DNA from 3 places in the Klebsiella sp. Sb-30 genome. Region 3 is predicted to be linked to each of the others. Evidence: predicted binding sites of a transcription regulator. Region 3 holds the regulator's gene; each other region holds the start of a gene.
The links. The regulator CRP, encoded in region 3, controls carbon source genes, mostly activating them, when cyclic AMP is high. The targets are predictions, from matches to a motif close to ATGTGANNNNNNTCACAT.

Region 1 (3,169 bases), 1.4 Mb from region 3:
CTGGTGGAAGATCACGCGGCACACCAGCTGATCGAACATGGTGGCGCCCCACATATCCGCGCCGGTCAAATCTTTCTTCGGACGGAAGCTCAGGTCGGAGAATGGCTGAGTTTTAGAGACATAATCGCCTTTCGCTGCCCCCTGAGGAACCGGTTTTTCCGGTGCCGGGACGACCAGTTCGCCGTTACGACGGTCAAGGACGAAGATATTACCGGTTTTGGCCGGTGCGTAGATGACCGGAACGGTTTTACCGTTAACGTCGATATCCGCCAGCGTAGGCTGAGACGGCATATCCATGTCCCACAGATCGTGGTGAACGGTCTGATAGCTCCATACCAGTTTACCGGTGGTCGCGTTCAGCGCCACGATAGAGCTGGCGTAGCGTTCCTGCTCCGGCGTACGGTTACCGCCCCAGATGTCCGGAGTGGTCACGCCCATCGGCAGGTACACGAGGTCCAGCTTCGCATCATAGGCCGCAGGCGCCCAGGAGTTCGGGGAGTTCAGCGTGAAGTGATGTTCATCATCCGGAATGGCGTTCGGATCTTTCGCGCCCGGATCGAAGACCCACAGCAGTTTACCGGTGTTGACATCAAAGCCGCGAATGACGCCCGACGGTTCGCGCGTCGAGAAGTTATCGGTCACGGCACCGGCAATGATAATGGTGGTATCGGTCACGATCGGTGGCGACGTCGGTTCGTACATCCCCGGCGTGGTGACCGGCATGTTGGTCTGCAGGTTGAGAATCCCTTTGTTGGCAAAGGATTCGCACAGCTGGCCGTTGTCGGCGTTAATGGCGAACAGGCGACCATCGTTGACCGGCAGGATAATCCGGCGCGGACAGTTGGCGACGACATCTGCCGGTGCGTTGTCTGCTTTCGCTTCGTGATAAGAGACGCCGCGGCAGGTGACGTGCTGGAAGGACGGATCCGCGTTCAGCTGCGGGTCAAAGTGCCATTTTTCTTTCCCGGTAGCCGCATCAAGGGCAAACAGACGCTGGTGGGCGGTACACAGGTACAGCATGTTCCCCACTTTAATCGGCGTCACTTCGTTGGTGATTTCACCCGGATCGTTGGGCTGCTTCAGGTCGCCGGTGCGGAATACCCAGGCTTCCTTCAGGTTTTTCACGTTATCGGCGTTGATTTGCTTCAGCGGTGAATAACGTTGGCCTTCCTGGTTACGGCCGTACGCCGGCCAGTCGCCATCGGCAACCGCGGAGATCGGCGCCGCAGGCGTCGCATCGGCATTCAGGGTACCGTTCACTTCCTGCGGATCGTTAAAACCGGCCCAGGTCAGGATACCGCCGCTGATCAGCAGGGCCACAACCAGACCGGCGACCGCGCCGGCCGATGGGATCGGCAGACGACGCCAGACAAAAGGCAAAATGAGCCAGATGCCGAAGAAGACCAGAATATCGCTACGCGGCGTAAGCGCCCAGAAGTCAAAGCCGACTTCCCAGACGCCCCAGATCATGGTGGCGAGAAGCAGCGCGGCATAGAGCCAGAGCGCTGCGCGTTTGCCCCGCAACAGCATCACGGTGACGGCCAGCATGACGAGGCCAGCAATAGGGTAATACCAGGAGCCGCCAATGGCCGCCAGCCATACCCCGCCAATAAGAAGATACAGGCCGCAGAACGCTGCAAAGAGAGCTGTCAGCGTCACGAGAAGCCGTGATTGTTGAGACTTTGTTTCTGCCATAGAAAGACACTCGGTTGTTTGTTAATTTTTTAATTGCAATTAATTATAGGATTTAACAAGTGTGATCGGAATCACAAAATGGGCTTTATTATTCCCTGCATCGCATATTTCTTTTTACTGGTATACTGCATAGCTTGCCGGTCAATGTCGGTGCATTCGCAGCGGTGTTGATGATTTATCTTAAGAATCAAATGGTTAGTTTAATGAAACATACTGTAGAAGTGATGATCCCGGAAGCCGAGATCAAAGCGCGTATCGCCGAACTGGGTCGTCAAATCAACGAATGCTACAAAGACAGCGGCAGCGAGATGGTGCTGGTGGGGCTGCTGCGCGGCTCATTTATGTTTATGGCCGATCTGTGTCGTGAAGTGCAGGTGCCGCATGAAGTCGATTTTATGACCGCCTCCAGCTACGGCAGCGGCATGTCGACGACCCGTGACGTTAAAATCCTGAAAGATCTGGATGAAGACATTCGCGGTAAAGACGTATTGATTGTGGAAGACATTATCGATTCCGGCAACACGCTGTCTAAAGTGCGTGAAATTCTCAGCCTGCGTGAGCCGAAATCTCTGGCTATTTGTACGCTGCTGGACAAGCCTAGCCGCCGTGAAGTGAACGTGCCGGTAGAGTTTGTTGGCTTTGCTATCCCGGATGAGTTCGTGGTCGGCTACGGGATTGATTACGCTCAGCGCTATCGCCATCTGCCGTACGTCGGCAAAGTGGTGCTGCTGGACGAGTAAGGTTTCATGCAACCCCGGACGATGGCGCACCGCGCTGCCGGGGTTTTCTGAAGCGGGCGGCTTACTTGTGGTTGACGTGTTTGCTCTTGAGGTTGGAAATTCCGTGGCGGTAGCGCTGTTCAAGGGTTTCGCGGCTGACGGCAGTCACATCAAGATCGCGTAACAGCCCGTCATGGATACCGTAGGCCCAGCCGTGGATGGTGACCTTCTGACCCCGCTTCCACGCCGACTGCATAATGGTCGAGTGGCCCAGGTTATAAACCTGCTCCATCACGTTCAGTTCACATAATGTATCCAGTCGACGCTCTTCAGGCATTTCGCCCAGCAGCGAACTGTGTTTGAACCAGATATCGCGAATATGCAGCAGCCAGTTGTCGATAAGCCCCAGCTCGGTGTTTTCTACTGCCGCCTGCACGCCGCCGCAGCCGTAGTGGCCGCAGATGATGATATGCTCGACTTCTAGCACGTCAACGGCATACTGCACCACGGAAAGACAGTTCAGGTCGGTATGAATCACCAGATTAGCGACGTTACGATGGACAAACAGTTCACCGGGCTCAAGGCCGGTTAACCGTTCCGCAGGAACACGGCTATCAGAACATCCAATCCACAGAAAGCGTGGCTTCTGCGCTTGTGACAATTTTGCGAAAAAGCCGGGGTCTTCTTCCACCAGCATTTTTGACCATAGTGCATTATTGCTGATGAGTGTATCTATATCATTCATGGACGTTTAC
Region 2 (3,169 bases), 1.5 Mb from region 3:
TATATTAATGGCAGGATACGCGGCTTCAACCTCACAAGGGTTGCAGGGAAGACCGATTTTGTTACGCCATCAGCTAGCCTACGGCGGCGGTAATTTACTGGGGAGCGGCGCGCTGGCAATCAGCGGCGCCTGGCTACTTTATTTCTACACCACGTTCTGCGGACTGACGCTGATTGAGGCGTCGTTCATTTTCTCCGTCGCCAGCATCATCGATGCGATCAGCAATCCGTTAATGGGCTACCTGACCGATAACTTCGGTAAAACGCGGCTCGGCAAACGCTTCGGACGCCGACGTTTCTTTTTATTGATCGGCATCCCGCTGATGATGTTTTACCCGCTGCTGTGGGTTGAGGGGCTGGGTTTCTGGTACTACCTCTGCACCTACGTCGTCTTTGAGATTATTTATACCTCAGTCATGGTGCCTTATGAAACCTTAGCCACCGAAATGACCGACGACTTCTCATTACGCTCTAAACTGACCGGCTATAAAGCCATTTTCGGCAAGCTTGCCAACTTCCTGGCGGCGTTCATCCCAGGTCAGTTTATCCTGTTGTACGGCAAAGACTCCGCCACACCGTTCTTCCTGACCGGGCTGACCTACGGGGTTATTCTGATTATCGCCATCTCCTGCCTGTGGTTTTGCAGCTGGGAGCGCCCGCGTGAAGAAGAAGTTCGCGTGAATGAGAAAAAAGGCCTGCTCACGACCCTGCTGATGCTGGCGAAGGATATGCGTTCAACCTTCTATCTACGCGTGTTCCGCAAACATCTTGGGATGTATCTCTGCGGTTTCGGCGCAGAATGGCTGTTTGCCTCGATCTTTACCTACTTCGTTATCTTTGTCCTGCAGCACGATCCGGCGATGGTCGCCGGGCTGAACAGCCTGAACTCGATTCTGCAGCTGCTCTCTACGGCGTTGTTTATCGGCCTGTGTGTGAAAAAGGGATTCAGCAAGCCCTATATTCTGGCGCTGAGCATCGTGATTTTCTCCGTGTTGCTGTACACCTCGCTGTGGTTTTTCCATCTGCCCGCTCATCTGGCAACCATCCTGATGTTTGGGATCACGGTGCTGTTTGGCCTGGGTACCGGCGGCGTGTACTACATTCCATGGACCGTTTACACCTTCCTCGCCGATGTTGATGAGATCTATACCGGCCGCCGCCGCGAAGGGATCTACGCGGGCGCCATGACCTTCTCCGGAAAAATCCTGCGTTCGATTATTGTCTTCACGATGGGAGCTATTCTCAGCTTTTACGGGTTCCAGTCGAAAGCGCATACGCAACCAGAAAGCGCCGTGACCGCCATTGCGGTGGTGTTCTGTAGCGGCGTGATCCTGCTGGCGCTGGCAGCCATTGTCTTCAGCAAGCAGATGAAACTGGATCGCAAAGCGCACCTGGTCGTATTGCAGGAAGTGGCGCGGATTAAAGCAGGGGGTAAGGTTAGCGATATCCCGTCCGATGTGCGTATTATCGTGGAGGATTTAGTCGGCCATCGTTATGAAGAGTGCTGGGGCAACAGTAAGCTATTTAAAGATGAACAGCCGGCGTCGGCAAGGGCCGCTATCTCTCATTAACGTCTGGTTTTCGCCCCGCCATCGACAGCGATAGCGGGGCGAAACAACTTAGTGTGCTTCACCCTGCGGCGTAAACTTAAGCTCAATCAGCGCAATCGCTTTTTGGACCGCGCGCAGCGTCACCGGATCGGCCGAAGCCGGATGGCTGGCAAAATCGATGGCTTTCAGCTGCGTGGTCATTTTTTCGCGGACTTCAACAGGGGCGATGACATCAATGACGTCGAGAATCTGTTTGATAACCAACTGGCAGGCGACAACGTCAGAAACCAGTTCGTCTTGTTCGGTGAGATGTTGAGACATTTATTACTCCTTTTTCGAGGAGCGTAATAGTAACCTAAATCCCGAGAGATAAAAAAACCTGCCGCAGCAGGTTTTTTTATCAGAACATACCGGCAGGCGGTACATCTTTGAATGTTTTGCAGTACTGCTCGAACATGCTCTTCAGAATTTTGCGCAGTTTCATGAAGCGACTCCGGTTTTGTTATGCAGGTGTTACCATTGATGGGGTCTATAATATGACTTGCATCACATAAATCAATAGAAACATGCGCTAACTCACAATTTATTTACAAGAATAATTTATAAATTAAACAAAAGTGAGGGAAATCGCAGAGTTAAGAGCCTGCACGTTTTTCCCGCGATAGGCACCTCACCAGGCGATGGCAAACACACAATGAGTACAGATATCTCTTCACGAGAAGGCCGCGCCTTCTCTGCTCCTGCGCTGCTGGTCGCCGGCGCATTTTTCATGGAGTTTCTTGACGGGACGGTAATCGCTACCGCGCTGCCGGACATGGCAAAAGATTTTGGCGTTGCGGCGGTTGACCTCAATATCGGTATCAGCGCCTACCTGATTACGCTGGCGGTATTGATCCCGGCCAGCGGCTGGATTGCCGATCGCTTCGGCGCGCGTAAGATCTTCACGCTGGCGTTGGCTATTTTTACGCTTGCCTCCGTTTTTTGCGGCTTTGCCGGCAACGTGGACACCTTTGTCGCCATGCGAATCCTTCAGGGTATTGGTGGCGCGCTGATGGTGCCCGTCGGCCGCCTGGCGGTACTGCGTACCACGCCAAAAGATCAGCTCATCAAAGCCATTGCCACACTGACATGGCCGGCGCTGGTTGCGCCGATCATCGGTCCACCGCTGGGTGGCTTTATTACCCGCTATGCCAGCTGGCACTGGATTTTCTTTATTAATGTTCCTCTGGGATTGATCGCCATCGCGCTGTCGCTGCGAATTATTCCCGATATCCGCGAAGCGCAGCGACGTCCCTTTGACCTTCCCGGCTTCTTTGCGACATCGGTTGCTATGGTGAGCCTGGTGAGCGCCATGGAGTTGCTTGGCGATAGCCGACCACAAGGCTGGACAACCCTGGTCCTGCTGGGGATCGGTACGGGATGCATGCTGTTCGCTCTGCGCCATTTCCGCCGGGCAGAGTGGCCGATGGTGCGTCTCGATGCGCTACAGGTACCCACCTTTCGGGTTACGATGTACGGAGGATCGCTTTTCCGTGCTTCCATCAGCGCCGTCCCCTTTCTGTTACCGCTGCTGTTTCAGGTTGGCTTTGGTATGGATCCGTTCCATTCCGGGCTGCTGGT
Region 3 (3,169 bases):
GTTTATCTCGCATATCAATACGCTGGTGGTGCCTGGCGGGAAAATGGGGCTGGCGATGGAGCTCATCATGACGCCGCTGGTGGAGCGTTTGATGGAAGGTAAAGCAATTTAAATTCGCGGCCGGCGCTACGCTTGCGCCGGCCTGCAAGACGGTGTCAACCCGGTAAGCATCGCGCCACCGGGTATCTGGCATTACGCCTCTACCACCTCAAACGAATGGGTGATGTTCACCGCTTTTTGCAGCATCAGCGCCACCGAGCAGTATTTCTCCGCCGACAGATCCACCGCACGGGAGACGGCCGCATCTTTCAGCTCCTTGCCGGTGACAATAAAATGCATGTTGATATGGGTAAACAGACGCGGCGCCTCTTCCCGACGTTCAGACGTCAGCTTGACTTCACAGTTAGTCACGTTGTGACGACCTTTCTGCAAAATAGACACGACATCGATCGCGCTGCATCCGCCCGCCGCCATCAGCACCATCTCCATTGGGCTTGGCGCTTTATCTCCGGAGTTGCCGTCCATCAGAATCTGGTGACCTGACGCCGACTCTCCGATGAAGGTTAACCCTTCAACCCATTTCACACGAGCTTGCATAAAATTTAACTCCAAGGTTGCAATTTTCCTGACAGATTACGCGTACATAACAATTCTCGCAACGGAAGGCGACCTGCATCATGCTGAAGCGAGACACCAGGAGACATGCGGCAAAAGCTATGCTAAAACAGTCGGGATGCTACAGTATTACATTGATGTACTGCATGTATGCAGAGGAGTTCACATTACAGGCTGAAGAAAAATCACCAGCCCGTTTCCCAGGCATAGGGAAACAATACGATTGCATGCCCGGATGCCGTGTAGTGTCGGCACCCGGAGATAGCTTATAACAGAGGATAACCGCGCATGGTGCTTGGCAAACCGCAAACAGACCCTACCCTCGAATGGTTCTTGTCTCATTGCCACATTCATAAGTACCCATCTAAAAGCACGCTGATCCACCAGGGTGAAAAAGCAGAAACGTTGTACTACATCGTCAAAGGCTCTGTGGCTGTGCTCATCAAGGATGAAGAAGGTAAAGAGATGATCCTCTCTTACCTCAACCAGGGCGATTTCATCGGTGAATTAGGCTTGTTTGAAGAAGGCCAGGAGCGTAGCGCCTGGGTACGTGCGAAAACCGCATGTGAAGTGGCCGAAATCTCCTACAAAAAATTCCGTCAGCTCATTCAGGTTAACCCGGATATCCTGATGCGCTTGTCGTCGCAGATGGCTCGCCGTCTGCAGGTGACCTCAGAAAAAGTGGGTAACCTTGCCTTCCTCGACGTCACCGGGCGCATCGCTCAGACGCTGTTGAACCTGGCAAAACAGCCGGATGCGATGACCCACCCTGATGGTATGCAAATTAAAATTACCCGTCAGGAAATTGGTCAGATTGTTGGCTGTTCCCGCGAAACCGTTGGCCGTATCCTGAAGATGCTGGAAGATCAGAACCTGATCTCCGCACACGGTAAAACTATCGTCGTATACGGTACGCGTTAAGTCGATAAAACGGCGTATTGCTTGCGCAATACGCCGTTTTTGTTTTCCCTCTATGTGGCGCAGGCTGATTTACCACCCGGAAGTCAACTATGCACTGCGGCAAACGCTGGTGTTGTGTTTGCCTGTCGCAATCGGCCTCCTCCTCGGTCATTTACAGCAAGGTCTGCTGTTCTCGCTGGTGCCCGCCTGCTGTAACGTCGCCGGTCTGGATACGCCGCACAAACGTTTTTTTAAACGCTTGATTATTGGCGGTTCGCTGTTCGCCGGCTGCAGTCTGGTCGTCCAGCTTCTGCTTCAGCAGGCGATCCCGCTACCTTTGATTCTCAGCGGCCTGGCGCTGCTGCTCGGCGTGACGGCGGAGATCAGCTCTCTGCACGCCAGGCTTCTGCCCGCTTCGTTGATTGCCGCGATCTTTACCCTGAGCCTTGCCGGAAACATGCCCGTCTGGGAGCCACTGCTGATCTACGCCCTCGGGACGCTGTGGTACGGTCTGTTTAACTGGTTCTGGTTTTGGCTATGGCGCGAGCAGCCGCTGCGCGAATCGCTGAGCCTGCTCTATCGCGAGCTGGCTAACTACTGCGAAGCCAAATACAGCCTGCTGACCCAGCATATCGATCCCACCACTTCACTGCCGCCGCTGCTCACGCGCCAGCAGAAGGTGGTGGACCTGATCACCCAATGCTACCAGCAGATGCATATGCTGGCGGCGAACCAGCGCAATGACCACAAGCGCCTGCTGCGGGCGTTTCAGATGGCGCTGGATTTGCAGGAACATATCTCCGTCAGCCTGCACCAACCCGAAGAAGTACAAAAACTGGTAGAACGCAGCCATGCCGAGGCGGTGATCCGCTGGAACGCGCAAACCGTTGCCGCTCGCCTGCGGGTGCTGGCCGATGACATCCTGTACCACCGCTATCCGCGGCGCTTTAACATGGATAAGCAGATCGGCGCGCTGGAGAAAATTGCCTGGCAGCATCCGGACAACCCGGTAGGGCAGTTCTGCGCCTGGCACTTCAGCCGAATAGCCCGGGTGCTGCGTACCCAGCGCCCGCTGTACGCTCGCAACCTGATGGCGGATAAAGAGCGCCGTCTGCCGCTGCTGCCCGCGCTAAAAAACTATCTCTCGTTAAAATCACCGGCGTTACGTAACGCTGCGCGTATCTGCGTGATGTTAACGGCCGCGAGCCTGATGGGAAGTGCCCTGAACCTTCCCAAGCCTTACTGGATCCTGATGACGGTGCTTTTTGTAACCCAAAACGGCTACGGCGCGACGCGGGTACGTATCGTCCATCGGGCGGCAGGTACGCTTGCCGGTCTGGCCATCGCCGGACTGGCGTTGCACTTCCATGTCCCGGAGGGTTATACGCTCTCCGCGATGCTGCTCGTCACGCTGCTGAGCTACCTGATTATCCGCAAGCATTATGGCTGGGCGATGGTTGGCTTTACCGTGACGGCGGTGTATACCCTGCAGCTTCTGACGCTCAACGGCGAGCAGTATATTGTCGCCAGGCTTATCGATACGCTTATCGGCTGCCTTATCGCCTTTGGCGGCATGGTCTGGCTATGGCCGCAATGGCAAAGCGGGCTACTGCGTAAGAACGCTCACGACGCGCTGGAAGCCGATCAGGAAGCG

Region 1: the regulator CRP is predicted to act here: its motif matches at 1,755-1,772, upstream of hpt (hypoxanthine phosphoribosyltransferase).
Region 2: the regulator CRP is predicted to act here: its motif matches at 2,084-2,101, upstream of azuC (stress response protein AzuC).

Annotation. Positions count from the first base shown of each region.
Region 1 covers NZ_CM172749.1:4,421,817-4,424,985, reverse strand. The annotation lists gene AC236I_RS20730 (glucose/quinate/shikimate family membrane-bound PQQ-dependent dehydrogenase) at 1-1,695, opposite strand, end outside; gene hpt (hypoxanthine phosphoribosyltransferase) at 1,899-2,435, shown strand; gene can (carbonate dehydratase) at 2,497-3,159, opposite strand.
Region 2 covers NZ_CM172749.1:1,907,944-1,911,112, reverse strand. The annotation lists gene AC236I_RS08925 (MFS transporter) at 8-1,570, shown strand; gene AC236I_RS08920 (DUF2766 family protein) at 1,619-1,870, opposite strand; gene azuC (stress response protein AzuC) at 1,950-2,033, opposite strand; gene AC236I_RS08910 (MFS transporter) at 2,244-3,169, shown strand, end outside.
Region 3 covers NZ_CM172749.1:436,040-439,208, reverse strand. The annotation lists gene AC236I_RS01980 (phosphoribulokinase) at 1-112, shown strand, start outside; gene AC236I_RS01975 (OsmC family protein) at 193-597, opposite strand; gene crp (cAMP-activated global transcriptional regulator CRP) at 904-1,536, shown strand; gene AC236I_RS01965 (YccS/YhfK family putative transporter) at 1,589-3,169, shown strand, end outside.